One region of the Colwellia sp. MB02u-10 genome, then DNA from elsewhere that is predicted to be linked to it. Evidence: predicted binding sites of a transcription regulator. Region 1 holds the regulator's gene; each other region holds the start of a gene.

Region 1 (11,034 bases):
CGGTGTCAGTTGACTGGTATTGATGTATAAGTCTGCCCGACTGGCGATGGGCTCAAGTAATTTTTTCTCCAAGGCAATCGCTTGGTCTAGCGCAATATTTTGCTTGATCAACGGATGTAAACGTCGCGTTTCACTGAACCGGCGAATAAGGTCACTATCATCAGCATCTAAATACAGTATGCTCAATTCTACCGCATTGGGCAGATATTCAATAATTTCGGGTACGTCGTTAGGATCGGCTGGTAGGTTACGAACATCGAGGCTTACGGCAACATTTTCATAATCATTAATAACCGTATGGGTCAGTGCGGGTAACAAGTTGACAGGGATATTATCAACACAATAATAACCTAAATCCTCTAAAACACGCAGTGCAACACTTTTCCCTGATCCTGAGCGGCCACTTACAATAATTAATTTCATCCGTGTTTAACTCGCTTGTTGTATTAACTGAAACAGTTCTTGATTACTTTTGCATTTACGCACTTGCTTGCAAAATTGCTTGTCACGAAAGATTTTTGCGATACTTTGCAGCGTACTCAAGTGGCTCTGGCATTCTTCTTCAGGAACGAATAAGGCGATAAAAATATCAACGGGGCGATGATCAATAGCGTCAAAATTAATCGCTTGTTCTGTGGTAATAACCACGGCAATAGGTTTCGTAGGCGTAGCATTTTCTAGACGGCCATGAGGTATAGCAATGCCATTACCTATGCCCGTTGAACCCATTCTTTCGCGTTTAACTAAGCTTTCTAAGAGCTGAAAAGTATCATGACTGTCGAGTTTATCGGCGGCCAAGCGACTTAAATATTCTAATATACGTTTTTTACTGGCACCCGGTGCTGCACAAATAGTGCAGTCCGGGGTTAAGATGTCTTGCAACTTCATAAACTTCTAAGACCTGTAGCGAAATGGCGCTAATGTTTGTTGATTTTACCTTTATATTTCAATATTTGGCGATCTAGCTTGTCAATTAATGCATCAATCGATGCATACATGTCACTATGCTGTGCCTTAGCATGAACTTCGGTGCCACTTAAGTGCACTGTTGATTCAGCAATCTGATTCTGTTTTTCTACCGTTAATACTACATGTACATTATTGATATGATCAAAATGACGTTCTAGTTTTTCAAACTTGCCATTGACATAATCACGTAATGAATCGGTAACATCGACATGGTGTCCAGTAAGATTAATTTGCATATACTTCAATCCTCTTTATTGGCTGAATAAAACTGCCTACAATAGGCTTTTACGTTGATTTGATGGCGGTATAGAAAGTGACTCTCGATATTTGGCAATGGTACGCCTTGCCACTTGTATACCTTGCTCTGCTAAAATATCTGCCATTTTACTATCGCTGAGTGGCTTTGCAGGCACTTCAGCAGCCACTAGCTTTTTAATTAATTCTCGAATAGCCGTTGATGAACATTCGCCGCCGTTTTCAGTACTAACGTGGCTAGAAAAAAAGTACTTAAGCTCAAAAATTCCTCTAGGCGTGTGCATATATTTTTGCGTGGTCACACGAGAAATAGTTGATTCATGCATATCTACGGCTTCGGCAATATCGTTCAATACCATAGGGCGCATTGACTCAGGTCCATGTTCAAAAAAGCCTTGTTGGCGTTGCACAATACAATTTGAAACCTTTAAAAGCGTTTCGTTACGGCTCTCTAAGCTTTTAATAAACCATTTTGCTTCTTGCAAGTTAGAGCGAATAAATTGATTATCAGTAGATGACTTCATTGAACGAGACATAGCCGCGTATTGCTGATTAACCGATAGTTTAGGTGCAGTGTCAGGATTGAGCTCTACTGTCCAGCGGCCGTTTTTCTTTTCAACAGACACGTCTGGGATAACATATTGTTCTTCACTTTTTATGACGCTATCACCTGGACGGGGATCTAAACTTTGTATTAGGCGAATAACTTCGCGTAATTGCTCTTCTTTCAAGCGTAATTTACGCATCAATTGACGATAATCGCGATTACCGAGTAAATCAATATACTCGCTGACGGCAATTTTGCTTTCCGCTAACCAAGGGGTATCTTTAGCAAATTGATTAAGCTGAATACGCAAGCACTCGGGAATTGAACGAGCGGCTACACCAATGGGGTCAAATACGTTAATACGCTTTAACACCACTTCAATCTCATCAAGTTCTACACCATCAATACCGACACTTTCTAAGATCTCTTCGGCTGAAACGGTTAAATAACCTGCTTCATCTATGGCTTCAATAATGGCAATGGCAATGGTTCTGTCAGTGTCAGTAAAGGGCGTTAGTTCCATCTGCCAAATCAGATGGTCTTGTAATGAGTCTTTCGTTTCACCTTGATAAGTATAATCTTCTGAGGCATGGCCAACACCGCCACTACTGACACCGGCACTGAAGTTATCATCCCATGTGCTATCACTGTTTAGTTCTTCGGGGATGTCTGTTTTTGCTAAACCTTCAGAGGAGCTAATTTCGTCTATCGAGGGAGTGGAGTCTTCGCTGCCATCAGAGGATGTTGCTGACTTTTCGCCTAAAGTTACCGAATATCCTGCTTCTAAATGGTCAGGGGTATTTTCTGAATTGTTATCGTGCGTTTCGTCAACTTCAAGCAAAGGGTTACTTTCAAGTGCCTCTTGAATCTCTAGTTGAAGATCCAAAGTTGATAATTGCAACAGTTTGATCGCCTGCTGCAATTGCGGGGTCATCGTTAACTGTTGTCCGATACGGAGTTGCAGAGTAGGACGCATTTACGTTTTCTTTTCCCTATTCAAATTCATTAGTTCAATTGGTTTTATTCACTATAGCGTGAATTGTTCGCCAAGGTATACATCTCTTACATGTTGATTTGCAAGAATTTGCTTTGAATTACCCTCAGCGATAAGTTCACCATGACTAACGATGTAGGCATGTTCACAAACATCGAGTGTTTCTCGTACATTGTGATCTGTGATCAAAATACCTATGCCACGATCTTTTAAGTGTAGGATAATTTTTTTTATATCACCTACTGAAATTGGGTCAACACCGGCAAAGGGTTCATCCAGAAGTATAAATTTAGGATCTGCGGCTAATGCCCGTGCTATTTCAACTCGTCGGCGCTCACCGCCAGATAAACTCATGCCTAAGTTATCTTTTATATGGCCTATGTTGAACTCTTCTAATAAATGTTCAAGTTTTTCTTGTCGGTCAACGTCACTAAGTGATTTACGTGTTTGTAAAATGGCCATGATGTTGTCATGAACCGATAACTTACGAAAAATAGAGGCTTCTTGTGGCAAATAACCGATACCTTTTCTCGCGCGCTCGTGCATCGGCAGTAAGGTTATATCTTCATCATTTAAGACAATTGAGCCACTGTCGTTCTTCACCAAGCCAACAATCATATAAAAAGAGGTGGTTTTACCTGCGCCATTTGGTCCTAATAAGCCAACAATTTGTCCTGCTGAAACGTGCATACTGACGTTTTTAACAACTTTCCTGCCTTTATAGGACTTGGCAAGGCCGGTTGCTGATAATGTAGAAGTTGACATTTACTCTTGCTTATCCTTTGATTTTATAGGCAATTTAATTTTGTTTTTCGGCTGTAATACGGTTTCAACTTTAGCATTGTCTAGGCTTTCGGCGTTGACATATTCTGTGGAAAAATTATAGGTGATTTTACTGCCACTGACTTTACTGCCTTCTTGGCTAAGGAGGGCATTGCCTGAAATAACGACGGTATTCATACTCGGCTCATAACGGATTTCATTGGCTTGCAAATTGATTGGGCTACCATCTTGAAGTGTTTGTTCAAAGGTCGCCGGTGAGCCTTTGGCAATATAAATTTTGCTGTCACTTTTTTCTTGGGTGATAACCTGTACTAACTCAGCATGTATGGTTAGTGTGCCCTGAGAAATAATGACATTATCAATATAACTGAATATTTTATTTTTGAGATCGGCAGCTTGGCGTGAAGAAGATATTTTAATCTCTTGTTCTACGTCAAATTTTTCTGCACTTGCGACAGGCACTAATAATGCTAACGCCGTGAGGCAATATAAGTTACTTTTTAATAAGTTACTTTTTAATTTTTTTATAAATAGTCTGTACATGTTCGGTCAATGTCATCTGTGTTGTGTTTAAGTCTACAATTAATCCTGAGCCATACATAGTAAATCCTTTACCTAATATTAAGATAGTTTGCTCTGAGCTGATAATATTAGTTTTTAAGTCCATTTCTAAATTTTTACCATGCACTTCCTGTATCAAACTTTCTTTATCAGTGGCGATTAAACGTACGCGATTTGCTAATTTTACGCGATTGTTGTTATACAAGGTGCCTTCATTGGCGGTTATTTTCCAAGTAGGTTTGTTGTTCCTTGGGTATAATGTATAGCGTGGATATTCAAAGTGTGTGACCCCTAATTCAGCATAATGTTCCATGCGTTTCGCTTCTACATTATAAGATAATGCCCCAGTATTTTTATACACATCACTGTTAAGGTTTTCAGCAATAAATTCAGGGTTATTTGCGGTATCGAGAATGTTGCTGGTTTCTTCCTTCGCGCCATACCATTCAAGTAAGCCATAGGTGGTTAAGGCCAATAAAAATAAGCTTATACTGACAAGGTATATGCGATTCATAGGCTAGCGCCCGTTGCATCAGCTAGGGTATTTTGGCTTTGCATAATAAGATCGCAAGTTTCGCGCACGGCGCCGAAACCACCTCGGGTATAGGTGATGTAGTCACAAGATTTTAAAATGGTGGGGTGCGCGTCATTGACCGCAATACTAAAACCAACATAATTAAGGCAGTCAAAATCTGGCATATCGTCGCCGATGTAAGCCACTTGTTCAGGCGCTAATGTTAATGCGCTGAGCATAGCTTTTAAAGCCGGTAGCTTATTTTCTTCGCCTTGTACTATGTGCTTAACATTTAATGCACTCATACGGGTTTGCACGATAGTTGAAGTTCTGCCCGTGATCACCGCTACATCAACGCCGCTTGCACCTAAGGCTTTAACGCCATAACCATCTTTAGTATGAAAGGCTTTCAATTCTTCACCATTATTACCTAAGTAAATACGACCATCTGAAAAAACGCCGTCTATATCACAAACAAAGAGTTTGATGTTTTGCGCTTTTTGCCAAACACTTGGCGCTACTTTTCCGTATAAACTGTTCACCTTTAGAGCACTCCAGATTTTAATAAGTCATGCATGTTCATCGCGCCAATGGGTTGGTTATTATCGTTAACAATAATTAAGCCGTTAATTTTTTTGTCTTCCATGATCTTTAATGCTTCAGCCGCCAGCATATCTTGCTTAGCCACTAAAGGTTTTTTTGTCATTACGCTGGTAATGCTGTCTTGGTGAATATTAATTTCTTCATCTAAAATACGGCGTAAATCACCATCAGTAAACAGGCCTATTAAGCTATTGTTTGCGTCAACAACAGCGGTCATACCCAAGCCTTTTAGTGACATTTCAACTAAGGCGTCTTTTATTTTAGCTTCTTGGCTTACTGTTGGCAGGCGTTCGTCTTTGTGCATGATATCGCCCAAGCGTAATAATAGCCTTTTACCTAAGCTGCCACCGGGGTGAGATAAGGCAAAATCATCTGCAGTAAAGCCGCGCGCATTCAATAAAGCCACCGCTAGGGCATCGCCCATAACTAAGGCTGCTGTGGTGCTAGAGGTGGGTGCCAAGCCTAGTGGGCAAGCTTCTTGTGCTACTTTTACACAAACATGGCTATCGGCAAGTTTAGCCAGCGTAGAGTCAGGATTACCCGTCATAGCGATGAGTTTTGTCCCGATACGCTTTAGAACCGGAATAATGGCCAAAACTTCGCCAGTTTCACCCGAATTAGAAATGGTCAGTACCACATCATCTACAGTCACCATACCTAGATCGCCATGGCTCGCTTCCCCCGGGTGAATAAAAAATGCGGGTGTGCCGGTACTCGCTAAGGTTGCGGCAATTTTACCACCAATATGCCCCGATTTTCCCATACCGATCACGATGACGCGGCCCCGACAATTAAACATTAACTCACAAGCTTGAGCAAAGTCGTCGTCAATAAATTGCGATAATTGTGCAACAGCTTGCTGCTCAATGTTAATGACATTTAGGGCTAATTGTTTGAAGTTTTTCATTGCTATAAACCACTTGTTACCTGTTAATTTGACTAAAAAGTAGCACTTGATAACCAATAAATACGGCTAATAATAGTAACCCTTTCGCCCGTGTGATGCGAAACTTTCCACCTCGACTAAAACAAAGTATAAATAATAAGAAGGTTGTTGCCAGCATAAATGGCGCGTCACGCACCGCGGCGGCATTATCGATATCGCCCGGCGCAATTAAGCCAGCTAACGATAAAACCGCAAGTATATTAAAGATATTCGAACCAATAATATTACCGAGTGCTAAATCATCTTCTTTTTTAATAATGCTCATAATACTGGCAGCTAACTCAGGTAGGCTAGTGCCAATAGCGATAACCGTTAAGCCGATGACTAAATCACTAATGCCAAAAGCTTTGGCTATAAATATTGATGAGTCAACCAGAAAACTAGCACTTAGCGGCAGTAGTATCATACCAACCACTAACCAGATTACCGATTGTTTGGTACTGACCCCATCAGGCACTTCTTGTTCTGCTTCTAAGACCATTTTATCGTCAATAGGGTTTTGTTTTGAACGTCTTAACGTGACGACAAGCAAGGTAGCAATATAAAGTACAAAGCCGACAATCAGTATTAAGCCTTCATTAAAACTAAAGTTGCTGTTGGCTAGCATATATGTCGCGATAGCCGTAACAACCAAAATAAGCGGGATTTCACGTTTAATGGTCGTTGAGGAAACCGATAAAGGATGAAACAGTGCCGTTAAGCCTAACACTAACGCAATGTTGGTAATATTTGAGCCAATGGCATTGCCGACGGCAGTATCTACATTACCCTGTAAAGAAGCCGTGACCGCTATCATGATTTCAGGTGCTGAAGAGCCCATAGCAACAATAGTTAAGCCAATTATCATAGGAGAAATACCCAGATTGCGTGCTAATGCTGAGGCACCAAATACAAATTTGTCTGCACTCCACACTAAAGTGATTAGTGAAAGTAATAAGATCAAAATTTGGATGAACATTCAAAGCTCCTGTTTGGCTAAGATAAATAAATAGTGTTTGTGCTAATTGATGAAAGACAAAGAGGAATTATAAACCACGGATGGTAACCGATGACACTCAATTAATACTCATTTTGCTAACATAACGTGAGCGAAAAGCATTATAAACTTTTTCTGATATTATTGGCACGTGGATTCACAATAAAATAACTAAGCCAAGAAAAAGGCTTGTTCATTACGCTAACTTTACACTTGCGTTACATTTATATACTTTTGGTTACTCTTTTAGCACTAAATAGTTGTGAATTTGTAATGACTGAGGTGTTGCGCTGCGGTAGAATTCTACTACATAAAACAATAATTGACAGTGATGTTATTCCAAGCGATATGTCTGAAATTTTAGTTGATATCAAAAATATGACCTTTAAGCGTAACGAGCGTGTTATTTATGATGGCATTAGTTTGTCTATTCCTAAAGGTAAAGTTACCGCGATAATGGGTCCAAGTGGTATTGGTAAAACTACGTTATTGCGCTTAATTGGTGGTCAAATTAAACCAGAGTCTGGGCAGATCCTTTTCGATGGCCACGACATTCCTAAATTGTCTCGTAGTGCATTATATGAAATACGTAAACGTATGAGTATGCTATTTCAAAGTGGTGCCTTGTTTACCGACATGAGTGTTTACGACAATATCGCCTTTCCTATACGCGAGCATACCCAGTTATCAGAAGACATCATTGAAAAAATGGTGTTAATGAAATTAGAAGCGGTGGGTTTGCGTGGTGCAAGAAATTTACGTCCAGGTGAACTCTCTGGTGGTATGGCGCGTCGAGCAGCATTAGCTCGCTCAATTGCGCTTGACCCTGAACTTATTCTTTACGATGAGCCCTTTGCTGGCCAAGATCCTATTTCTATGGGCGTGATTGTCCGGCTCATTCATCAACTAGGTGATGCATTGGGATTAACCTCTGTGGTGGTATCTCATGATGTCCCAGAAGCGATGAGTATTGCAGATTATATTTATATTATTGCCGAGCAAAAAATTATTGGCCAAGGTACGCCGGAAGAAATCTACGCGCACACCTCACCTTTAGTGCAGCAATTTGTTAAAGGTGAAGCGGATGGCCCGGTGCCATTTCATTATCCTGCGGCGTCATATAGTGAAGAGTTAATTGGTCGAGGTGTTGAGAAGTGAATCAGCTGCAAATATTGGGTCATAGCATTATCGAACAAATCTCAGGCTTAGGCAGAGCTTTGTTGATGTTAGCATCAGCGCTCTTGCATATTCCGAACCCACGCAAAGGTTTTCCTTTGTTGTTGAACCAATTGTACTCCGTTGGCGTATTATCTTTAGTTATCATCGTTGTTTCGGGTTTGTTTATCGGCATGGTATTGGCTTTACAGGGTTATACTATTCTGGTTGATTTTGGCGCTGAAGCTAGCTTAGGGCCAATGGTCGCCTTGTCGTTATTACGTGAGTTAGGTCCAGTGGTTGCCGCCTTACTTTTTGCTGGTCGAGCTGGGTCTGCGCTGACTGCTGAAATAGGTTTGATGAAAGCAACAGAGCAACTTTCTAGCCTTGAAATGATGGCAGTAGATCCTTTGCGTCGTATTATTGCCCCGCGCTTTTGGGCTGGTTTTATCAGTTTGCCACTATTAGCAGCTATATTTTCTGCGGTGGGCATTTTAGGTGCTCATCTAGTTGGTGTTGATTGGTTAGGTGTTGACAGCGGTACGTTTTGGTCAGTAATGCAGTCGCAAGTGTCATTCGAAAAAGACGTTTTAAATGGCATTATTAAAAGCTTAGTATTTGCTTTTGTAGTGACTTGGATCGCGGTTTATAAAGGTTATGCTTGTGAGCCAACTTCTGAAGGTATCAGCCGAGCAACAACTTCAACTGTAGTGCAGTCGTCATTATTAATTTTAGGATTAGATTTTGTATTAACCGCGTTAATGTTTACAAGTTGATGTTTTTAAAGAAATTATAGTGGTTATTTAGTTAAATATTATTTGAATTTGGTGGAAGACATGGTGTCGAAAAAAATAGAATTATTGGTTGGACTATTTGCTGCAATTGGTATTGCTGCATTGTTAATGCTAGCACTAAAAGTAGCTAACAGCGGTATTACAGGTAGTGGCAACACGTATCAGTTGTATGCCAAATTTGACAACATTGGCGGCTTGAAAGTTCGCTCGCCGATAAAAGTGGGTGGTGTTGTCATCGGTCGTGTCAGTGCGATTTCGTTAGACAGTGAAGATTATACGCCTTTGGTGACTTTAGAAATTTTTGCCGAGTATAAGAACTTCTCAGAGGCGACTTCAGTGTCAATATTAACGGCGGGCTTATTAGGTGAACAATATGTAGGTTTGTTACCGGGTTTTATTCATACCTCAGTTGAAATCTTAAAACCAGGTGATTATATTGAAGATACCAAGCCGGCATTGATATTAGAAGAATTGATCGGTCAATTTTTATTCAGCCAAGGAAGTGGTGATTAATGATGATAAACAATGCGATGAAAAAATGCTTTTTTTGTTTAGCACTGCTAGGTTTGTCGATATCGGTTAGTGCCACAGGAAATGTTGATAAAAAAGACCCTTATCAAATGATTAAAACGGTTGCCAAGATCACTTTTAAGCGTTTTGCCAATGAACAAGTGGCTATACGTGCAGAGCCTAATTTATTGAAAAAAATTGTTCGCGAAGAATTAATGCCGTATATAAATTATCAATATGCTGCTTATAAAGTTATTGGTAGCAACTTCAAGAAAACCAATCAGGCTGACCGAGCTGAGTTTGTACCGGCATTTCGTGAGTATCTTATCACCTCTTATGCTCAGGTTTTTACCTTGTACAATAACCAAAAGGTCGAATTTGCACCGGCAGAAGATTTTGCTAAACATCGCGTAGTGTCTGTTGATACGAGTGTAATAGAGCCAGGTCGCGGTCCAATTAATATTTCCTTTCGTGTGCGCAAGCATAAAAAAACCGGCGACTGGAAAGCTTATGATATGGTAGCAGAAGGTGTCAGCTTACTTGACAGCAAACAAGCTGAGTTAAGTAGTTTGATCCGTCAAAAAGGCCTAGCTTATGTCACTGAAATGCTAAAAGAAAAAAGTGAAAAGAGCATTGTTTTTAAATCGTAAAGATTAATTTTTGCCAAGCATACAAACAAAGTAGCGTATTATAAGGTTATTAGTAGATTAAAATGATAGAAGTCCAACAAGCAGAGCAAAAAGCGATTTTTAGTGGTGCGTTAACCCGTGCTACAATAACGCCTGCATTTGATAAAAAGTACCGAAAATTAATCAATAATGAACGAATTATTATTGATTTGGCTAAGGTGAGTCAAGTTGACACCGCAGGCTTAGCATGGATTTTATTATTAATTGAACTAGCGGCCAGCAAAGCTTGTCATATCAGTTTGATTAATTTACCTGAAGACTTATTAAAGCTGGCAAAGTTAAGTGCAGTTGATACGTTATTGCCGATAGAAACCCCTTAATCTACACGCTATTTGGAGCAAAAAGTGGAAGTAAAAGAGATAGAAAAATTAATTACCGATGCCGTTGAATTAGACGAGATTCATGTAGCATTTGATGGTTCACAATGTAAAGTAATTGCCATTGCTGACTTTTTAGGTGATTTAAGCCGAGTGAAAAAACAACAAACTATTTATGCCCCTTTAGCGCAAATTATTAACGAAGGTGTCATTCACGCGGTATCCATTAAAACCTTCACAACGTCTGACTGGCGCCGTGAAAAAATGTTTAACCTACCCCTTTAATTCACACCGACATATAAGAATATACTCTTGGACGCATTTAAAATTATTGGTGGGCAACCACTACATGGCGAAGTGACTATTTCAGGCGCAAAAAATGCGGCATTACCTATTCTAATGTCGGCATTGCTCTCAGAAA
Region 2 (11,034 bases), on a different contig from region 1:
TGAAAATACCGATAAAGACCACCCTGTGCAATGGGAAACACTTGCTGACTTTACTGATGACTTACCCTTAGCTATTACTATTTACGAGCAAGCTTTATTAAAAGCTGAAGCGATTAACGACAAAGACTTCCGTTCGTCTATTAGTTATTCTATTGCGACAATGAAAGTGGCATTAGATGATAAAGCAGGTGCTATTGAGTCATTAGAAAAAGCTAAAATAAGCTGTAATAAAATTTCGGATAAAGAATTAAAAGCGGAAATTCATGACTTACTGGAAGAGTTAAAACTTTCGTAAAAATTTAATTTTAAACTTCATTATGCACTGGAAAATACTGGCAGGTATTTTCTAGAGTATCTTTCTCATCATGATTGGCTTACTTTCCCTGTAATACCTAAAACTTATTAACCTCAATAATTAAGCTGTCTAGTTTTAGTTTTTATGAAATATGGTCCAACGAATAAAATTTAAATAAACCACAAGGAAGATCATAAAGTACAAAAAAAGCAAAAAGTCATAGAATTTAAAAAAAAACATCTCAACTGAACACCTATGGTTGGCTTGTTGAAACGATAATCCCCAATACCCTACTAATGCAGTGGAGCATTGATAAAGGCATGGTTTAATATGTTATTTCAAAAGAAATAGAAACATTACAGCCCGCATTAACTCAGATAACAGATAAATATAAAGTTGAAAACAATGGGCCGTATCTGGCTGGGAAACACCGTAGGTTTCATCACTTAATTACCCAGCAATTAGCTAATAGTGACTTGGATGTAGAGAGAAACTTTCCGCCTACACAAGATATAACCGATAAAAGCGCCTCGATAAACCATGGTTTTAAGCTGAATCAGCAGAAAATAGACCTCCACCTTGCCATAACAATTTTGCTGACTTACCTCCTCGCCCGCCAAAATCTGAAGCAAAGTATGCATTATTAGATGCTGACGAAAATGTGATTATTGCTAATTACTTGTCGACTTTAGATTATAAAAAAATAGCTATCGAGGTTGATAATCGCGTAGTGGGATATTTTGCGGTATCAAAACGGAATCAACTCACACAAGGTTACGAAGTTGAATTTATTGAACAACAACAAGAATATTTATGGCTAATTGCACTTTTAGTCATAAGCCTATTTTAATGGTGACGGCTAAGGTTGAAGAAATAGAACGCTTGATAGGTTAAGAGTTAGGCGCTGATGACTATATTTGTAACCCCTTCAGCCCTCGGGAAGTTGTTGCAAGAGTTAAAGCGGTTCTAAGAAGAACACAAACAATCGAAAATAGTGCTGATATGCTAATACTCGACGAACATCGCCTTACGGTAGGTTTTCATCATCAAAAAGTATCACTTACTTTTGTAAAGTTTCAGCTATTAAAACCCTTAGCCGCTAAACACAAGCGAATTTTTACCCGTGATCAACTGATACAAAATATGTATTCAGATCATCGCATCGTAAATCATCGCACCATTGACAGCCACATAAAAAAATTGCGTAAAAAACTCAACGATATTAGCCATAGCAAAGACTGGCTGCAGTCGTTATATGGCAAGGGTTATCACTTAGCGCTTTAGCTGCTTTTAATAAAAATGACTGAAGTGAGTTAACTTACTTTTTATTTGCACATTTTTTGCATTTTCTATTGATAACCTTGTTTATGAACTAAACACAGGATTAACAAAGATTATGAATATGCAATCAAAAGCCGTATTAGCTATCACGTTTGTAGTGGTTATGTTTTCTCAAGTACAGGCTCAAGAAAAAAATCGAGACAGACCAGGACCACCGGATTTTTCATCGATAGATATTAATGGTGACGGTGGAATTGACATGGACGAGTTTTCGCAACAAACCCTGCCTAATGGTGATCATCAAACTATTTTTTCTCATATCGACAGCGATAATAATGGCGTGATTAGTAGCACAGAGTTTAAAAATCACCGACCACCTACTAAACAGCAACGTTGAGGCGCTATAAATGATTAACTCAACAAATTTCAATAGTTCAATGCCATCGCCAAGATCAGCGCAAAGCTTAACCGAAGAATAACAGTTTTTTATTTCTGATACCTTAGCTGAATTTGACACTGAAAATATTACTCAAGAAGGTGCTTTGAACATTATAAAAGCATTTTCTCAAACCAATATTCAACCAAATGCAGCGCTAGAAAAAGCAGCTTCAAACTGCCGAATTTGATGCAAAAAACATTGGCGATCTAGCCAATGTTTCTAAAGCTAACAGGCCACTTCCTCCGCCTAGACAAAGTGCAGAAGAAATAACTTCTCTGGTAGACTATCTAGCAGAAATTCTAGAAGAACATCGGCGGAAAATAATGGCAATAGCCTGAGCGACACAAACAAGCAATCGATATTGGCATAGATCTTTGAAAAGTTTGATATTGAAGAGGGCGAGTCAATTATCAACACCACGGCGTAAACTATGAGTAAAATATTTAATAGTTCATGTGCTGATGGTATATCTAAAAATTAATGTGGGTTTAATTTTGACAATAAACTACTTTTAAAGTGAAAGTAGCTTATTTTTATTAACTTTTTATCCGCTCCAAGCTTTAAACTAGCTTTAAAAATCCTTTCACATTTTTTGCACACTTTCTGCACATTTTTGTTTTAAACTAACGCTATTCTAATAAAAAATACTGAAGGAATTTTTAAAATGAAAACAAAAATAAGTTGTTGGAAAAGTTCATCAAGCTTACTGAGCTTATGCTTAGTCATATCGACATTAACCGCTTGTGGTGGCAGTAGTAGCGCCGATAGTGATGAAAGCAGTGAATCTGGAACGACTAATTCAGCCCCCATTGCTAACGCTGGCACTGACCAATCGGTATTTTTAAACAGTACTGTTGTCCTTTCTGGTGAGCTAAGTAGCGATGCAGACAAGGATACGCTCGGTTATTCTTGGAGTTTCTCATCAATTCCTAATGGCAGTGTTGCTACATTATCAAGCGATACTCAGGTAGCACCTACTTTTGTCGCTGATGTTATAGGTAGTTATAGGGTTAATTTAACTGTCGACGATACTCTGCTTAATAGTGAAGTTGATAGTGTTGAAATAGTGGTTTCAGAAGTACCGCAAAGCTCTACTTTAGGTGTTTTATGTGACTACAATTATAACGAATATAACGATTCCATTTATGTACAAGACGACAGCTTTTCGCAATGGAGCTGTACCGATAGTGAGCGTTTATTAAGTGCCAACGGCATTCCTGATCACGAGGTAGGAGAGTTTCCAAATGAAGGCAACCCCAATACTATTTCGTCTCAAACTATTTCAGCTAACTTAAGCTTGTCGCCTGTAGAGTCGACTGCTGCAACAGAGTTAGGCGGTCCTCGCGGTGTTACAGGTTACGTACTTAATGGGGTGAAAATTGATGCGGGTACCGCAGGAAGCTGTGACGACTCCGGTGACAACTGTAGTTTAATCGATAACAGCGGCAATTGGAGTATCGAAGCATTAGGTCATACAAGTTTTAACTTTGGTACTGACAACAACAATGCCCATGTTCAGCCCGGTGGCACATATCATTATCATGGTATGCCAGAAGGTTTTATAACAAAACAAGGTGGTGGAGACACAAGCATGACGCTAATTGGTTGGGCTGCCGATGGCTTTCCTATTTACGCCCGCTACGGTTATAGCATTGTAAGTGATGCAACGTCAGCACTTAAGTTGCTTACAGGCAGCTTTCAATTAAAAAGTGACGTTAGTGCTTCTCGACCTTCGCAAGACATCTACACATTAGGGACTTTCGCTCAAGACTGGGAATATGTTGCCGGTTCAGGAGATTTAGATGAATGTAATGGCCGAGTGGGCGTTACACCTGAGTTCCCCGAAGGTATTTATCATTATTTTGCCACCGACAGTTACCCGTACTTTCAACGCTGTGTAAAAGGCGAAGTAGAAGTAACAGGTGGTATGCCACCCCCTTAATACACCTACTTAACGATACCGACATCAGTAATTCTGTAATGTCGGTTCAACTTTACAAAATACGACTGGCACTTTTATAAGCCCAGTACGGCTAAATTATCAGGATGTAACAAGATGAAATTGAATATTACCATAGCAATGTCGACTATTTTAATCTTGCTAAATTTACTGTGCTCTAAGTCGCTATATGCCCATGTAATGGTAGCTCAGCACGGTACATTGAACGTTGCCGAAGATGGCGTTTACATGGTAATTTCATTGCCGGTATCTGCTTTTGTAGGCATCGATGAAGATCTTGATAGTAAACTTTCTGCTGAAGAGTTTGCAACGCACCGCCTTAGTATTATCGATACGGTTCACAGCAAAATAACTTTAAAAGATAAAAGCGGAAAACTCGCTTTGCAGGGAATAATCTTGTCGCCAGTTACTGATCATCATTCGCCTAAGGCACCTGCGTCACAGTTAGTGGTTATGGGCCGTTATACTTTAGTTAAGCCCAATAGTGAGTTTGAATATCAAGTCAATCTTTTTGGTCAAGGGGATGCTGAAAAAAGCTTAGAAATTACCGCAACAAACAAACTCGATGGTCGTAAACAGATGGTCGAATTATCGCCACAAAAATCTAACGTACTTTTATTTGAGGAATAGTTTTTATTCGCATAGTCCTTTCTATTTCAAGAAAATTTTATGCCCTATTCAGCTAGGTTCAAAAGCTGTTTACGCAAATTTATCGCTAGACTTTGTTAGTTAAAAGTCTAGCTTTTCAGTATTAAGCATATTAAGTAAATTCAATGATAAAATTTTGCCTAAAATTATCAGTCTATTATTAAGGCATTTGTGTACGTATCATTTTGTGTTAAATTTATATTATTGCCAATATAGTTTCTAAAAGGAGCTTTATATTTTTGCTTTAGTGGTTTTAAATTTACTCTGTATTTTTGTTTGTTATTCAATTGCAAAATCTAAAGGTGCTAACACTAGATTTTGGGTAATAATGGGGGCTATTCTCGGTCCACTGGCTGTGCCGTTTGTTTTCTTTGCTCAGCCTGAGGCTAAGTCCACTTAATTGACATTGATTAAAACATAGTACTTAACCAATGATTTATAATATTTTTCTTAATTAAAACAGTCTATTGTAAGTATCTCCTAGCACATCAATCTGGTTTAAAAATACCAATAACTTGTTCGTTTGGTCTTACTTCTTGCACAACATGTTCTTCCGGTTGCGACATTTGGTGGCCACAACTTACACAGGTGACTGTTTCAATACCGTTTACCTTCGTTAGCCCCATAGTGTCCATTTCCTTGCATTTTGGACAGGTTGCTCCTGCTATAAATCGTTTTTTCACTTATTTACTCAGTTTTAATTAATTTTGTATTAGATTTTAGCAAGATATCTGCTTAGTGCTGTTATTTTACCTTGAACTACCCCCTAAGGAAAAGCGACAATAGTGTTCTGCATTAAAATGAGTAACGATAAATGATCATAGCCACAGATTTAAGTTTAGCCCGAGGCGCAAAATACCTCATAAAATCATCAAGTTTTACTATACATCCAAATCATAAAGTTGGACTTGTTGGGGCGAATGGCTGTGGAAAATCTTCTTTATTTGCCAGCTTACTGGGCACACTACCATCAGATGTGGGCAACCTTTCTATGCCCTCAAGCTGGAAAATTGCTACCGTTAAACAGGAAACGCCTGCGTTAGACCGCTCAGCTCTAGACTATGTTATGGACGGTGATGTTGAATATCGTGAGCTAGAAGCTAAATTAGAACAAGCACGCAAAGACGACAATGGCACACTTGAAGCCACTATTATCAACCAAATTGACGCGGTTAATGGCTACAGTTTACCGGCACGAGCCGGAGAATTATTACACGGTTTAGGTTTTGTACAAGAGCAGCTAGTTAACCCGGTTAAATCATTTTCTGGCGGTTGGAGAATGCGCTTAAACTTAGCTCAAGCCTTGATCAGCCGGGCCGATTTATTATTACTGGATGAACCCACCAACCATTTAGATTTAGATGCCGTGATTTGGCTGCAACGTTGGTTAAAAAGGTTCACCGGTACTTTAGTGCTGATATCACATGATCGTGATTTTCTTGATGATGTGATTGGCCAAATTCTGCATATTGAGCATCAAACTGCGAAATTATATTCGGGTAACTATAGTGCTTTTGAGCGCCAACGTGCCGAACACCTTGCACAACAAGATGCGCAATATCAGAAACAACAAAAAGAAGTTGCTCACTTAACTTCTTTTGTTGACCGCTTTCGCGCTAAAGCCAGTAAAGCAAAACAAGCACAAAGTCGTTTAAAACGCCTGCAAAAATTACCTGATTTGGCGCCAGCTCATGTAGATAGTCAATTTACTTTCAACTTTGAGCAGCCCGAAACCCTGCCTTATCCGTTACTGGCACTAAAAGAGAGCCAATGTGGCTATAGTGAACAAGCCATTATTTTAGAAGATGTTGCCATGACCCTAGTACCTGGAAGTCGCATTGGCTTACTCGGGCGCAACGGTGCGGGTAAATCAACATTAATAAAATCACTGGCGGGAGATTTAGCCCTGCTTAAAGGTGAGCGTTATTGTGCGCAAGATTTAAAAGTGGGCTATTTTTCACAGCACCAACTTGAGCAACTACACTTATCCAGTAGTGCCATTGAGCATATTACACGGGCAAAGGCCGATATAACCGAATTACAAGCACGGTCATTTCTAGGCCGCTTTGGCTTTAGTGGCGACCAAGCACTAGATAAAGTCGGCACTATGTCTGGTGGCGAAAAAGCGCGCTTAGTATTAGCGCTTATTGTCCTAGACAAACCACAACTGCTACTGTTAGATGAGCCAACCAACCATCTTGATTTAGAAATGCGTCAAGCATTGGTACTCGCTCTGCAAGACTTTGAGGGCGCAATCATTCTTATTGCCCATGACAGGTATTTATTAGAGTCGTGTGTCGATGAATTTTACTTAGTAGCTAACGGCCACGTGGCTGACTTTGATGGTGACATTGACGACTATCAACAATGGTTAAATGACGATAAAAAGCAAAGCGTTAAAGCAAATAAAATCGTTAGCGAGCCACAAGTTGATAAAAAACAACAACGCAAAGAACAAGCCGAATTACGTAAAAAAGCCTCACCGCTGCGTAAACAAGCAGATAAATTTGAAAAATTAGTACAAAAAAGCCAAGACGAGTTAACGGAAGTTGAAGCTAAGTTAGCAGACAGTGACATTTATCAAGCTGAGCATAAAGCCAAACTAACCGAACTACTGAAACGCCAAGCAAAGCTGACACAAGACTTAGAAGCCAATGAAATACAATGGCTTGACCTTGAAGAGCAAATTGAAGAGATAATGTCGCAAGCATTATAAATTTATTGCTACACTTAACACATAGCAGAAAAATACCTTGTCATTGCGTTTAATGGCGACAACACCAGACTATAGGACATTAAAATGAAAAAATTGACCTTACTCGTACTCAGTATTGCCCTATTTGCTCAGAACTTTGCATACAGCGCAGATTTAGATTTAGGCATATATGATCTTAATCGTGGTGAGTTTAACGCCGCAATAGCTCAGTTTGAGCCTTTAGTTGCAGAAGGATATGCACCTGCTCAATATCAAATGGGCTTAGTTTATTTAAATGGTTACGGCGTGATTAAAAATCCAACAAAAGCAGTGGAATTATTTCATTTGGCGGCGTCAAAAAATTATTCAGATGCTTTGTTTGACCTTTCTTTGTTATATAGTGAGGGTGAAGTCGTTAAAAAAGATCTAAACACTGCTTATGCCTTAATGGAAAAAGCGGCAAAAAAAGGCTTACCTCGCGCGCAATTTAACTTAGGGGTGATGATTTATAATGGCAGCGGTGTACCGCAAGATTATTTGCAAGCATCGCGCTGGTATCAAAAGGCTGCTGATCAAAACTATGCACTAGCGCAATTTAACCTCGCCTTAATGTATTTTGACGGCAAAGGGGTCGCTAAAAGTACAGAGATGTCGTATATCTGGAATATCATTGCCGCTAGAAATGGCTATCGTATAGCAGAAAAAAGTCGCGATATGGACGAGTATAAATTAACGGTAGAAGAAATTAATATCAGCCGTGAAAAAGCAGATACTCTTCAGCGTAACATAATACAACAAAGAGAGCTGAAATTAAGGCAAGCGCTAATAGAGCAAAACCGTTAGACGAAAAATTCGTCTGCATTAGCCGGCTTCAATAAAAAATATAAACCCGCAACAAACGTTAGCGGGTTTATTTTTGCCTTTCAGTAAGTTATTTATCTAGCGGTCTATTAAATGATAAAAATCAGTAACCTCAGCGATAGAAAAGTTAATTTATAACCTGCTTATTTCTTACTATTAATAAAAATACACACCTGAAGTCCATACCTAATATCAATACCTCATATCAATACCTCAAGTCAATGCTAGCCTCCATTACTAGCCATCATATTCACAGCATACAATGGCAATGAATGTGATCTAAATCAATAAGTAGTACTGAGTTATTATTTACAATAGTTATCTAATCTTTTTACTATTTTGATGATTTTTGGAGTCAGTTATGAACGTTTTAAATATGCTAATCAACGACCCTGTTGTGCTTTATTCTTTTATTGGCTTAGCGGTTTTACTGGGTATATGTGGTTTTTATGTCTATTATTTTTTAAAGCATATTAGTGAAGATGAAAAGTAAATCTAGCAATAGTACAATCAAGGTATATACGCTTAACATATAACAAGATCAATGCTATCGGTTCAGTATTGGCTTTTTACTCTGCTCTAAGCTGAATAAGTAACTTATGCTGTTAAGTTTATTTTCACTACATTGAGCAAACTAATATTGCCTATTTAAATAACGTAAGTCTTACTGGACAAGGTCGAGCAAAACTGACTAATGCCTTTCTTAGACTCATACCTAACCTTGCTAGCTATGGCTCCACTAACTAAGACTGCTTTAGTCTGCGTAAGACTCCCTGCATTACTTACCCAAGCCAAATAAGCTTGTACATTGATGGCTAACCATTGGGCATCCACAGTGTTTTAACGTACAATAATTTTTTGCATTACACACTATTACCACGTTATGTTTACCAAAAGTTCTTTCAGCCCTGCTTGGTGGCTTAAAAACCCTCACTGCCAAACCATTGCCGCTAAGTTTTTTCGGCGTGGTCACACTATTAATACCACAAATGAAACGTTAGAGTTACCCGATGGTGACTTTGTTGATTTGGCGTGGACCGAAAAGGTTAGCCCTTCGTGCTCTCGCCCCATTGTCGCCGTATTACATGGCTTAGAAGGTTCAAAAAACAGTCATTATGCTAAAGGCATGTTATCTGCAATTAAAGCGCAAGGTTGGATAGGTGTTTTAATGCATTTTCGCGGTTGCAGTGGCCGACCCAATCGTATGGCAAAGTCTTATCATAGTGGTCAAACTTGTGATGTTGACTACTTTAGTCAATATCTTGCTGATACTTATCCTGACGCAAAAAAAGCGATTATAGGCTTTTCACTGGGTGGTAATGTATTAACTAAATATTTGGCAGAACAAAAACAAAATATCTATCAAGCCGCCGGTGTAATTTGTGCTCCACTTGACCTATCAAGTTGCTGTGACAGAATTAATCAAGGCTTTTCGCGCGTTTATCAAAAGTACCTGGTTGATATGCTTAGAGTTAGCACCATTGAAAAAATAAATACAAATTTACTCAATAATATAGACAGAAAAAATTTAGACAAGGTTCGCTCTATTCGAGAGTTTGACCAAATGATCACCGCCCCAGTTAATGGCTTTCGCGATGCCAATCACTATTATCAACAAGCAAGCGGCCGAGATGTACTTCAACAGATAACCACGCCATGTTTAATCATTCACGCGAGCGATGACCCCTTCTTATGCCATGAAAACACCACCGCTATTAGTGTTCTACCAGAGCAATTAACCTTTGAAATTAGTGCTCATGGTGGCCATGTTGGCTTCATTACCGGTAAAAATCCACTTAAGCCACAATTTTGGCTTGAGCAGCGTATACCTGAATTTTTGACGAGATATTTATGATCATTCCATTAGAACAATTATCAACCGAGACTTTAAACGCCATTATCGAGAACTTTGTCCTTCGAGAAGGTACTGAGTATGGTAGTGAGGATGTGTCACTCAGTGATAAAATCACTCAAGTGCGTCAGCAATTAACACAAGGTTCTGCCCTATTAGTCTACTCAGAACTACATGAGACAGTTAATATTTTACCGACAGATCAATTGGTTGAAGACAGTGAGGAAAGCGCTTAAAAAATATAATTACAGTTTATTGCAATGAAAAAGGCACTGATTAAGTGCCTTTGATAAAGAGTAATGCTGTGTCAACTTAACGAATGTTGCATTTAACCAAGTGTAGACTTAACGAACTTTAAACTTAACGACCTTTAATTTAACGAGTAAAGGTGACTGAAAAACTTACCGGTACGACATAATCAATACTCGGTAGAGACGCTAACTCTTTAAGTTTATTAATGCCAGCAACGACACTAAAAGCATCCGCTTTAATAAAAAATGGCTTTATCGTGTTGACCAATATTTTATCTGCGCTTAGTTTTACAACACTAACATCAATAGTGACTACTTGTTGTAGGCCATGGAAGTCAAGCGTGCCACTAAGACTGAGTTGCTGATTTTGGCCAGCTTTTAAAGTGTTAATTAATTCTTTATCAAGCTGAGTCGTAAAATTTGCTGAGCTATATTTATCCGTTTCAAAAACGAACTTTTTCATTCGCTCATCGCGGATAGCAATATTGGTATTTACGCTAGCTAGGTCAACACTAATAGTCACCTGTGCTTTTGCGTCAATATCGCCTTCAAGTTTTGCAAAACTGTGATTTTCCGCAATAGCCGATTTTTTCACCGATGTAAAACTAAGTAGTGAACTTGAATTGTCGAGTTTCCATGTAGCTAAAGCAGGTAAACTGATTGTAGCCACAAGTAGGGTAATTAACATTAAAGCTGTTTGGCGCATTATATATTCCATTTATGTCAGGCTTTCGCCTTGATCTTTATGCCTA
Region 3 (11,034 bases), on a different contig from region 1:
CCGGTTAATGAGTAGGCAAAGCGTCTTAGCATTGGTAGTATATTTTCAATGGTATTATTCATGTTTTTTACTCCTCTCTACTAAGAAGACGTATGTAAAAAAAATTTATTCCATAAAAAGGAAATTTATTTTCAGTTGAAACGTTTTATTAACTACACGCTTATTTTTGAGGCTCAAGATTAACATGAAAACCTTAGCTTTTACCGCCATATTTATTGCTGTTTTTAGTACCTTATCATCTGCCCAACAATTGCCCACAGGCGGTGTTTTAGGACAAATTAATACCATAGAGCGCACCGCCCGCGATATTACCCGACAACTCGATAGACCGCCGATACTAGCTCCTTTTGAATTAAGTGACTTACCCGACATTAACAAGGTTAGCACTGAGCAACTTAACGCTTTACCTGCCACTTTAGCGATAACCACCAGCGCAGGTAAAAATCTGTGGCTTGATGTCGAAGTAGAAGGTGGTTGGCGAGCTGTTCAGCGACAATGGCTACTATTAGCCGACGATAGCAGTAAAAAACGCTTAGTTGAGCATGGCGCGCTGATTATTACCGAGTCGCGTTATACGGGTTTGGCTATGGCACTGCTGCGTTTTAATGTGCCCAAAGCTTTAGACTCAAAGCAAGCGTTAAGCCAGATACTCTCAACGCAAGCCACGCTAAGTTTAGCGAGAAACCATATGTATCAAACACAAAGTCAAAAAAGTCAGCGGGTAGATGAAAATTTAAGCCGTCATCACATCGCCAAAGAAAAAGTATCGCCACTAAGCCGCGTTAATCCGGCTTGCGAATTAGCGGTAAAAGTGGGTCTGGTTGATAGCGCAATTGATACCAAACATAAGGCTTTTAAACACGCCGATATTACTGCGAAATCTTTTTTACCTGATGATTTATCTGCTTCGTTGCAACACGGTACCGTGATTGCCAGTTTATTAGTTGGCAAAACCACACAACTGTTGCCACTGTTACCGCAAGGTAAAATATATTCCGCGCAAGTATTTTATCAGCAGTCAGACTATGCCCAAGGCGCAACGCTGTCAGCCATCATCGCTGGCGTAAACTGGCTGTTAGAACAAAACGTTCCTGTGATTAATATGAGTTTAGCGGGACCAGACAATCAAATTTTGCAGAGTGTACTAAGCGCCGCTATTGCAAAAGGTGCCATCGTTATCGCCGCTGCGGGTAATGAAGGGCCGGCAGCTCCACCTATGTATCCTGCCGCTTATCAAGAGGTTATCGCGGTCAGTGCGATAGACAAATATCAACAACCGTATCGTTGGTCAAATAGAGGTGACTATGTCGATTACTCAGCGTTAGGGGTGAATGTACTCACAGCGCAAAGTGGCCAAGGTGTGGGCCGGGAGTCAGGCACATCGATTGCTGCCCCTTATGTTACAGCAACCTTAGCCTGTTTAGCGCTAACTTATGGTAAGAATAAGCAGGATTTATTAGGTAAACTCAATGATCTAGCGGTAGATTTGGGCCCTGAAGGTAAGGACCCTATTTATGGTGTGGGCGCGATCTTTAGACCTTAAAATTGCGCTTTAATAGACAATGAAGAGAGGGTTTGGCTGTACGTTTGGCTATCAAGTTGTGAACGGTAATCGCCATATTCAAGGTTACTGACCAACGCGAGGTGTTTATTGAAGTCTAACTGCCATTGCGCGTGAAAAATGTTTCTATGTTCATCTGCCTTTGACTCAAGCTGACTGTCCATATCCTCATGACGATAAGTTTGATAATCTTTCGATTGAAAACGCCAGCCTATGGCGGCTTTTTGCGCTAAACCAAATAATGTAAAATTTTGCGAAAGCTTAGTGCTCAACCCATAACCGCTATAATTAAACTCAGGGTCTATAGCCGTTTCCTTATCCGCACTCACGCCGAGCATAAACATAGTGTCACCGTCGTTAAGAAAGTGGAACAGCTCAGCACTGGCGCCAAAAGCGTCGGCATTACGGCTAGTGATCTCGGCAAATTTTTTACTTTTAATTTTTGCACTGGTACGTAAAAAAGTTTGTGGTTGAAGAAAAGTGCCTAAGTAAATACTGGCTTGGTGAAAGGTTAAAAAGCTATCGCCAGCTAATTGGGCCTTAGCCCCATCATAACGTAGGCCTAAATCTTTTTTACGCCATTGATAACTAGCATCAAGACTGACTTGATGTAAAGTTAGGTCGAAGGCATCAAACTCATTATAGTCTTTTTCATTATAACGATATGCCGCGCTTATTTTCGCTTTATCATTAACTTTCCATAAACCAGTAACTGCTGCTGTTTTTTGCAGGCCACTATCTCCCTGTGAAGAAACCTCATCAAGCTCATCAACACTCAGTGCTGAATGACTAATTAGACCTAAAGAAACTTCGCCGTTAACCGTCATAGGCTCTGATGTTGCCGCCATTAAATGTAGACTTAAAACACAACTTAAACCACAGCTTAAACCACTTAATATATATTTCATCTTAACTACCTCAAATAAAAAAAAGCGCCAGAGCTACTGGCACATTCAACATGGCAACAATTACCAAGCTAACGCTAAATCGCTTGTTAAGGTACTAACCACTTCAGCAGCGGTTGCAGCCGCCAACTCGGTGTTAATTTGCTCAGTAACCGCACTGGTAATTTGCGTATTAACGTTTTCACTGATAGCACTTTGCGTACTTGAGGTGATTGCATCTTCAACATTGGCATTAATCGTTTGTTCAAGCGCTTGCGAGGTTTGTGCTGCCGCATCTAATGCGGTGATGTTTTGAACATTAGCCATTTCTTGTAGGGAAAGTTGCTGAGTTATTTGCGAAGTGTTAGCAAAAGACCTTGCGCTATCAAGCGTAGGATTCAAGGCAACATTTTCAGGTGCTGGCATGGTTTCACTCGGCATAGCTTCTTCAGACCCTACTTCAGACCCTTCTGGTGCAGCACTTTCTGCTAGCGCTGGAAACTCTGCGCTTGTCACTTGGCTAAGTGACTGACTCAAGCTTGATGCAGTATCTAATGCACTAATGTTTTCAACATTAGCCATTTCTTGCAAAGAGAATTGCTCAGAAGGCTGTAAAATGAGTTGCTGCGTTACTTGTGAAGTGTTAGTAAAAGACCTTGCACTATCAAGCGTAGGATTCAACACAATACTTTCAGGCGCTGGCATGGCTTCACTCGGCACAGCTGCTTCAGACCCTGTTTCAGGCACTGTTGCAGAGTTTTCAGGTGTATTACTTTTAGCTAGCGTTGGAAACTCTGTGCTTGTCACTTGGCTAAGTGACTGAGTCAAGGTTGCTGCTGTAGCTGAAGTGACATTGATGTTTTTACCCGCGTCATTTGATAAGCCAGTTATTGACTGACTATTGTTATCAAAGGCTTGCGCTGTGCCAACATTCCCTGTGTTACTTGACGACTGTGCTGTTGATTCGCTTGGTGCAGACTCTGCTGCGTTCTCTACTGTGTTCTCTTCTTCACTATTCGCCTTAACTTGGCTATCGCTCTGAGCTGAGGTGTCTGATTGTGTCGATATTTGTGTAGCATTATCTGCTGAGTCAACTTGCTGAGATGCCTGAGTTTGTTGGTTTATCTTGGTGCTTTGGCTAATTTCAATATCAGTAGCTTGCGCGATACTTACCCAACAACTCATGCCGCTTAATACTAATACTTGTGCTATTTTATTTAATTTAGTCATGTTTACTTCCTCTAATGTCTGTTTATATTTATGTTAATGACACTGAGATAACGGATGACGTGAGGTGTTTATTCCAAAATAATTAAAAACTCTATTTAGAATATTTTTATATTAATTACTTCATCAACTTACATACTTAATGAGCTTTATAATTATAGTGGCTAAAAGTGTATTTAAAATTTCATCCGATATTTTCACTCGACATGATAGGGATATTAATTTACTAGCAACATGATTTAAATAACAAAAACAATAAACCACCTCTTATTTGAAATAAATGAATGTAAATTATTACTGTAAACATTCAACAATTACCCTCACTAACTTCAATTTAAACATGTCATTTATTTCAAATTAAATTAAAACACATAAAATCAGCCACTTGGTTTGTGGCTCGAAATTTGCATCGCTAATGGTAATACGTAAAAGATATAGATATTTAGGAAAACGACATATGAAGCTAAAATATATTCATAAGAGTGCCATGCTGTTAGCTGGAATGTTAAGTATTTCAGCAATACCTTTCTCCGCACACAGTGCTAAAACTTTATTAGATCCCCTGGTTGAACGCCACAATGAAGTGATCATTCAAGGTGATGATCTTTTAAGTGTTAAGAATATTATTGGTAGTGTAGGTGGAATTATCACTCACGAACTGTCATTAATTAACGGACTTGCTGTAAACGTAAGTGATAACGAGTTAGCGACTTTAAAATTATATGAAGACGTTATTACCATCATTAAAAACGAAGCAGTTTTTAGCGCCAGTGCACTCGATAACTGTAAAGTTTACGGCAGCCATGTTGTTGAAATGTCAGCTAACAAAATCCGCTGGAATATTTATAATGCCAAAGACCAAAAAGTCAATTTCAATAAAATGACCTTTAATTGGCCTCCAGGATTAGGCAATATACGTACACTTAAAATCAATGGTCTTCCTGTATTTGTTAGCGTAATAGCAGATCAAAATGGCGAGTTAGTACTTAATGCCACGGATATTCCTGCCACTGCATTTTTAGAGGCTTATGAAGATGCGACGGTTGAATTAGCTTTTACAAATAATGGTACTGATAGTTACATGCACAACGATTTTTCGATGGCTGTGGGTTTCGCTGAAAATTGTGACCGTAAACTTGCAGAAGGTTACGAAACTCAAAGTATTGATGGTGACAGCAACACTTATTACGTCAATGTTATTGGTGCAGATGCATTACACAAAATGGGAATTACTGGTAAAAACGTTACTGTAGCCGTAGTCGACAGTGGTCTTTGGGGTGCTCACAAAGCATTAAACCGCAATACTTCGAACCAATCTAGAATCAAAGCAGCATACGACGCTATAAACGGCACTGAAGTTTCGCCTCATAAAATGACCGATGAAAATATTCATGGTACTCACGTAACTAGCATTATTGCTAACAGCGATCGGGCGGTTGAGTATGGTCAAATGACTAGTCACTATCAAGGTGTCGCACCTGACGCTAACTTAGTGGTGGTAAAAGCTATTCATCCAGACGGTCACAGTACCTATGCAGATGCTATTCGTGGCTTACAATATATTGCTGATAATCACAAAGCGTTAAATATTCGTGTTGTTAACATGTCATTCGGTGCGCAGCCCCGTTCAAGTTATTGGCAAGATCCACTAAACCAAGCGGTTATGGCATTATGGGCAAAAGACATAGTGGTAGTAACATCTGTCGGTAATACTGGCCCTAGCGCCATGACAGTTGGCGTTCCTGCTAACGTACCTTATGTCATAAGCGTTGGTGGCATCAGCGATAAAAATACACTAGACACCAGTGATGATGAAATGTTGTCATTTTCATCTCAGGGTCCAACGCATGACGCCTTTATCAAGCCTGACTTAGTCGCTCCAGGTGGCCATATGTTCAGTCTAGGTAATTCAACAATGCAAACTGCCATTAAATTTCCTCAATACTTAATGGCTAAAGACCGATACATGATGTCAGGTACTTCACAGTCTTCGGGTGTCGTAACCGGCATAGTCGCATTAATGCTACAAAATAACCCTAACCTAAGTGCTGACGATGTTAAATGTCGGCTATTAGGCAGTACTACCATGGCACAATCACCAGACGGTGCACTTGCTTATAGTCCTTTTTATCAAGGGGCAGGCCGTGTAAATGCGAAAAATGCGGTTGAATCAACAGCCAAGGGTTGTGCTAATAATGGCATGGATGTCGCAGCTGACTTGAGTGGTGAACAACATTATATGGGCGCTGCGCGTCAAGACGCCGATGGTAACTACTACATTCAAGACTACGACTTTGAAGTTTGGGAAGAAGGTTTTGCATGGCGTGAAGGTTTTGCATGGCGTGAGGGTTTTGCTTGGCGCGAAGCTCAATTGAACCAAGAAAACTTTGCAATTAATGAATAAGAAATAAATCATTAAATTATGCTTGTTATGAACTAAGTATTTCCTTAGGTTATAACGGGCATAATTTGATTTTAAGAAATGAAAAGTGTATTACTGCACTTAATTTCAACCGACCAATTTTCATCAATTTTTTCAATAGCCATAACTCGTAGTCGGTTTATATTACTGTAAAAAATTAACTGTAAGTAAGTCTAAGGTTTGGTGTTTTACACGCTTTGGGTTAGTCTATTTCTAAATTAAAATATATGTAATTCAAGTATGTTAAAAAACACTATTTATTGCCTGCTAATATTATTATTTTTTAGTTTCAAGCTGCATGCTGAACAAAAAGCTAATTTTATTTTTACCCCCGCAGCACTTAATCAACAACTCTCCCAAAAAAGCATTCGGCAAGTCTTTCAAGACAGTACAGGGTATTTATGGATTGTCACTCAAGAAGGGCTAGCTCGATACGACGGCTATGAACTAGTAAAGTTTGTCCATGATCCCCGCAAACCTGACTCGCTGAGTTCCGACAATGTTCGAGCAGTAATAGAAGATAATAACAAACGTTTATGGATAGCTACTGACGGCGGTGGGTTGAACTTATTTGACGCGGCTAAGCAATCTTTTATAACATTGAAAAGTGATGCATTTGTTAACACTGCGCCTTTATCTAATCACATCATGAGTATGATGTTAGCTGAAAGTGGTGATATTTGGCTAGGTTATAACAATGGTAATTTTAGTCGTTTTCAACCTGATAAAATGACTTTTGAACATTTCAATACCCAAGCTTTACTCCCTGAGTTCGATAAAAACATATTTATCAGTGCGTTTGTTGAAGAAGCTAACTTTATTTGGTTAGCCACTGATGGAAATGGACTACTAAAACTGAATAAAAAGACTAAAAAACTAGAACGTTTTTATACTGGTTCAGACACACCATTTTTTAGTGATCGTTTGACCAATTTATTTATCGATGGACAACAACGCTTATGGGTTACTAGTGCCGATAATGGTGTTGCTGTTGCTGATCCGCAAAGACTAACATTTACTGCTTGGCAGCATGAAGAAAATCAAAAAAACAGTTTACCATCCAATCACGTATACACAGTATTTCAAGATCAAGACCAACGTATTTGGATCGGAACAGATAAAGGTGTCGCCATATGGAACGAGCAAAACAAATTTAGCTCCTTTAAAACAGAAGATGGCTTAAGTAGCAATATGGTTCTGTCCATATTACAAGACCCAACAGGGTTAATGTGGTTTGGTACCTTTAATGGCCTAAGTAAAAGTATAGAAGTACCTTTTCAACATATTGATACAGGCTTGGCCAGTAATCATATCTTGGGAATTACTGAAACCATATCGTCGGAAAAAGAGTCCGCAATTTGGGTTGCCACTTATGCTGGCTTAACACGTTTAAATAGCGATGGTGAAGTACAACAAATTATTAATAAAGACAGTGTTCCTGCATTAGCTGATGACAGAGTCATGGTCGTGCACGGTGACGATAATATCTTATGGTTTGGCACCCGCGGTGCTGGCTTAGGTAAACTCGATGTCGATACTGAGCAAATTAAATACTATGTAAACGAGCCTAAGGATCCTCAAAGTTTAAGTTTTAATGGTGTTATTAGTATATTCCAAGACAAAGCAGATAATATTTGGGTTGGTACCTTTGGTGGTGGTTTAAATTATCTCCCGGTCGGTAGCGAGAAATTTATTCATTTTCGCCATAATGAGAATAACCCCAGAAGTCTCAATAGTGATTATATTTTAGCAGTGTATCAGCTGTCCAATGGTAAAATAGTCGTCGGCACTACAGATGGCATTAATTTACTTGACCCTATTAGCTTGGATTTTGATCATATTGAGCATCAACCAGGTAACCTAGATAGTTTGTCTGCGCCCATGGCTTGGGCCTTTTATCAAGATAACAAAGCGCAGTTATGGGTAGGCACCCAAGGCGGAGGGCTCAATAAATGGTTACCTCAAGACATTACTAATTTAAATAATAATTTTAGCCATTACGACAGTTTAAGTGGGCTACCCAGCAGCCATATATATGCAATTTTGGACGACGATAATGGCCATCTATGGCTCAGCAGTACAGCCGGCTTAACAAGATTAAATAAACAATCCGGGGAGATGCGACATTTTAATAGTTATCAAGGCTTAAAGGAAAGTGATTTCAGCTTTGCTGCAGGTTTTAAGGACAGCAAAGGAAATATGTATTTTGGTGGTAATGCTGGCGTTATACGCTTTAATCCTAATGACATTAAAGACAGTAAAACAATCCCACCTGTGGTACTTGTCAGAATTAAAAAACTCAATGAACAAGTATGGTTCGATGTACCTTACCAAGAGCTTAAACATTTGGAATTGGATTACAAAGACTATTTTATCTCATTTGAGTTTGCTGCACTTGACTATAATGCACCCAGTTTAAATCAATATAGATACCAATTAGAAGGGCTTGACTCAAATTGGATCGATCTTGGGAACAGGCGACTGGCAACATTTACTAACCTACCTGCTGGCGATTTTACCCTTAGAGTTCAAGCCAGTAACAACCAAGGATTATGGAATACTGTTGGTGTATCACTGCCGATCACGGTATTACCACCACCTTGGAAAACCTTTTCGGCGTATAGTTTGTACTCCCTAGCAGTGATTTTGATGCTACTTTATTTCATTTGGCGATATCGACAAAAGCGGCTACGTGAAATGCAGCAGCTAATAAAACTAGAAGAAAAAGTCGAAGAACGTACCAAAGAGCTACGCCATGCCAATGCACAGCTTGAAACTAGCATGGAAGAAACCGACAAAGCCAGCAAAGAGAAAAGTGATTTCTTAGCCATTATGAGTCATGAAATACGCACACCGATGAACGGCGTACTGGGCATGACCGAAGTTTTGTTAAATTCAGATCTAAAACCCAAACAACAACATTTTGCGCAATTGGTCTATCGCTCAGGTATCTTGCTACTTGATCTGCTAAATAACATCCTAGACTTCTCTAAATTAGAAACAGGTAAAACGACCCTAGAGTCGGTACCAGTCGACCTAGAAACGATAGTAGAGGAAGTATGTGATTTATTCAGTGAATCTGCATACAATAAAGGACTGCATATCAATGCCATCCTAGCCCCAGAGTCATTACCTTATGTATATGCCGACCCAGAGAGATTGCGCCAAATCATTGCCAATTTAACCAGTAATGCTATTAAGTTTACTGAGCGTGGCGAAGTTAATGTCAGTATTAAGCGCATTCCATGCTACAAAACGCAAGCTAGTCAACAAGTCAACGAGACACAATTTAGTCGTTTTGAAATTAGTGTCGAAGATACCGGTATTGGTATGGCACCAGATCGCCAACAAAAAGTATTTGAAATGTTTACACAAGCAGACGCCTCCACCAAGAGAAAATATGGTGGCACAGGCCTTGGATTAGCTATCTGTCGACAAATATCTACCTTAATGGGTGGTAATATTAGTGTGCAATCGAATCTAGGAAAAGGCAGCCGTTTTAGCTTCATATTCGATTTACCGACAGTGGATAACTCGGAAATCGAATATGAACCAATAGCGGATTGTCCAACGGTTCATTTGATCAATCTTAATGACGGTTTAGGCACTTCAGTTGCCAATATATTGTTAAAATCAGGCATTAAATCAGTACACGTAAAACGGGTTAATGCTCAATTGGCTTCTGCTAAAAATGGTCTTTGGATTAGCCTTTCAGAGCACGAAACTGCAATTACTAACGCGGGTATTCCACTTGCAAACTGGATCTGCTTATTACCTTCTTCACAATGGCAGGAAAATGACAAACGCAATATTTTACATTTGCCAGTACATTTTAATGACCTGATAAACACTTTATATAGAACCTTGGGAATCAAAACCCATGAGCAACAAACAGGTAAAAACAACCACCGTAATCATCAGATATTTGTTGCCAATATTTTGGTGGTAGAAGACAGCTTAACTAACCAAGAAGTAGCAACAAGCATGCTCAGAATGCTAGGTTGTGAAGTATGGCTAGCAGACAACGGTGCGGAAGCCGTCGAGCAAGTGAACTTAAGACAACCTGATTTAGTCTTAATGGATTGCCAAATGCCAATTATGGACGGTTATGAAGCAACGGTTGCCATAAGAAAAAACTGGCCAAATATTCCTATTGTAGCTCTAACAGCTGGTATGGGTGATGACTTACGCCAACAATGTTTAGATTCAGGCATGAATGGTGTTATGACCAAGCCATTTTTATTGCGAGAACTTGAACAAACACTTCTACACTACCTAGAAGCGCCTAGTCATCCATCGGTAAGTGATCACGGTAGTACAGGCGAATTACATATACAGCATGTATCGATCCCAAAGAATGGCTCAGATGACCTTGTAGCATTAAGTAGTAAAGACATTGAAAATGAAGTTAATGCAGAAGCTGAGTTAATTGACATGGACACTATCAATACGCTTTTAAAAATTGGCGATGCTAATAAGAGTAAGCTCTATAATCGGGTCTTAGATGGATTTACCCAGGAAGCTGACAACTTGATTCAACAGTTACTAGCACAGCTAAAAAGTGAACAAGTAGATTTAAATAAGGTAATTGACATTGCCCATGCCCTACAATCCATGTCAGGAAATGCTGGAGCAAAAGCGCTGTATGAGTTGTGCAAAAATTTAGAAGCGAATACAAAGCAAAACCTGACTGCAGATATTCATATTATAGCGCAGAAAATACAGGCTACTTATATTATGAGCTGTGAGAAGCTGGAGACATTTAGACAAGCTTAATTGAGGCTATAATTAAAATTATGCTGAGTGGGAATAAACTGATGAGACTTAGAATCAAGTTCATATTACTCGGCAGACTTTGATGAAGAGCATGGCGACTACTCGACAGCAATGCAGGCTAAGTTTCTCTAGGTTCCAAGCTAAGTATAATATTTAACTAGGAA

The links. Region 1 encodes sigma-54, which starts transcription at its own class of promoters, with help from an activator protein. Its sites were predicted from a motif close to GTTGGCACGNNNNTNGNNT; they were not measured.
Region 2: H4J59_RS15720 (EF-hand domain-containing protein) is a predicted target of sigma-54. The motif match lies at 1,623-1,641, and genes of this name have one in related genera.
Region 3: H4J59_RS17370 (S8 family peptidase) is a predicted target of sigma-54. The motif match lies at 4,064-4,082, and genes of this name have one in related genera.

Annotation. Positions count from the first base shown of each region.
Region 1 is NZ_JACGVK010000139.1:43,788-54,821, reverse strand. Features, by position in the region: gene rapZ (RNase adapter RapZ) at 1-423, opposite strand, end outside; gene ptsN (PTS IIA-like nitrogen regulatory protein PtsN) at 430-888, opposite strand; gene hpf (ribosome hibernation promoting factor) at 918-1,205, opposite strand; gene H4J59_RS17985 (RNA polymerase factor sigma-54) at 1,242-2,747, opposite strand; gene lptB (LPS export ABC transporter ATP-binding protein) at 2,799-3,530, opposite strand; gene lptA (lipopolysaccharide transport periplasmic protein LptA) at 3,531-4,091, opposite strand; gene lptC (LPS export ABC transporter periplasmic protein LptC) at 4,057-4,623, opposite strand; gene kdsC (3-deoxy-manno-octulosonate-8-phosphatase KdsC) at 4,620-5,165, opposite strand; gene H4J59_RS17960 (KpsF/GutQ family sugar-phosphate isomerase) at 5,168-6,133, opposite strand; gene H4J59_RS17955 (calcium/sodium antiporter) at 6,150-7,130, opposite strand; gene mlaF (phospholipid ABC transporter ATP-binding protein MlaF) at 7,497-8,306, shown strand; gene mlaE (lipid asymmetry maintenance ABC transporter permease subunit MlaE) at 8,303-9,079, shown strand; gene mlaD (outer membrane lipid asymmetry maintenance protein MlaD) at 9,140-9,610, shown strand; gene H4J59_RS17935 (ABC transporter substrate-binding protein) at 9,610-10,257, shown strand; gene H4J59_RS17930 (lipid asymmetry maintenance protein MlaB) at 10,320-10,616, shown strand; gene H4J59_RS17925 (BolA family protein) at 10,641-10,898, shown strand; gene murA (UDP-N-acetylglucosamine 1-carboxyvinyltransferase) at 10,926-11,034, shown strand, end outside.
Region 2 is NZ_JACGVK010000134.1:27,154-38,187, reverse strand. Features, by position in the region: gene H4J59_RS15735 (tetratricopeptide repeat protein) at 1-295, shown strand, start outside; gene H4J59_RS15730 (hypothetical protein) at 957-1,145, shown strand; gene H4J59_RS19530 (winged helix-turn-helix domain-containing protein) at 1,298-1,579, shown strand; gene H4J59_RS15720 (EF-hand domain-containing protein) at 1,692-1,973, shown strand; gene H4J59_RS15715 (YHYH protein) at 2,680-3,957, shown strand; gene H4J59_RS15710 (hypothetical protein) at 4,072-4,605, shown strand; gene H4J59_RS15705 (YheV family putative zinc ribbon protein) at 5,112-5,306, opposite strand; gene H4J59_RS15700 (ATP-binding cassette domain-containing protein) at 5,438-7,339, shown strand; gene H4J59_RS15695 (tetratricopeptide repeat protein) at 7,424-8,161, shown strand; gene H4J59_RS15690 (DUF3149 domain-containing protein) at 8,541-8,672, shown strand; gene H4J59_RS15685 (hydrolase) at 9,063-10,034, shown strand; gene H4J59_RS15680 (YheU family protein) at 10,031-10,267, shown strand; gene H4J59_RS15675 (YceI family protein) at 10,407-10,988, opposite strand.
Region 3 is NZ_JACGVK010000138.1:23,060-34,093, forward strand. Features, by position in the region: gene H4J59_RS17350 (RNA polymerase sigma factor) at 1-62, opposite strand, end outside; gene H4J59_RS17355 (S8 family serine peptidase) at 185-1,543, shown strand; gene H4J59_RS17360 (hypothetical protein) at 1,540-2,469, opposite strand; gene H4J59_RS17365 (hypothetical protein) at 2,530-3,675, opposite strand; gene H4J59_RS17370 (S8 family peptidase) at 4,130-6,076, shown strand; gene H4J59_RS17375 (hybrid sensor histidine kinase/response regulator) at 6,335-10,870, shown strand.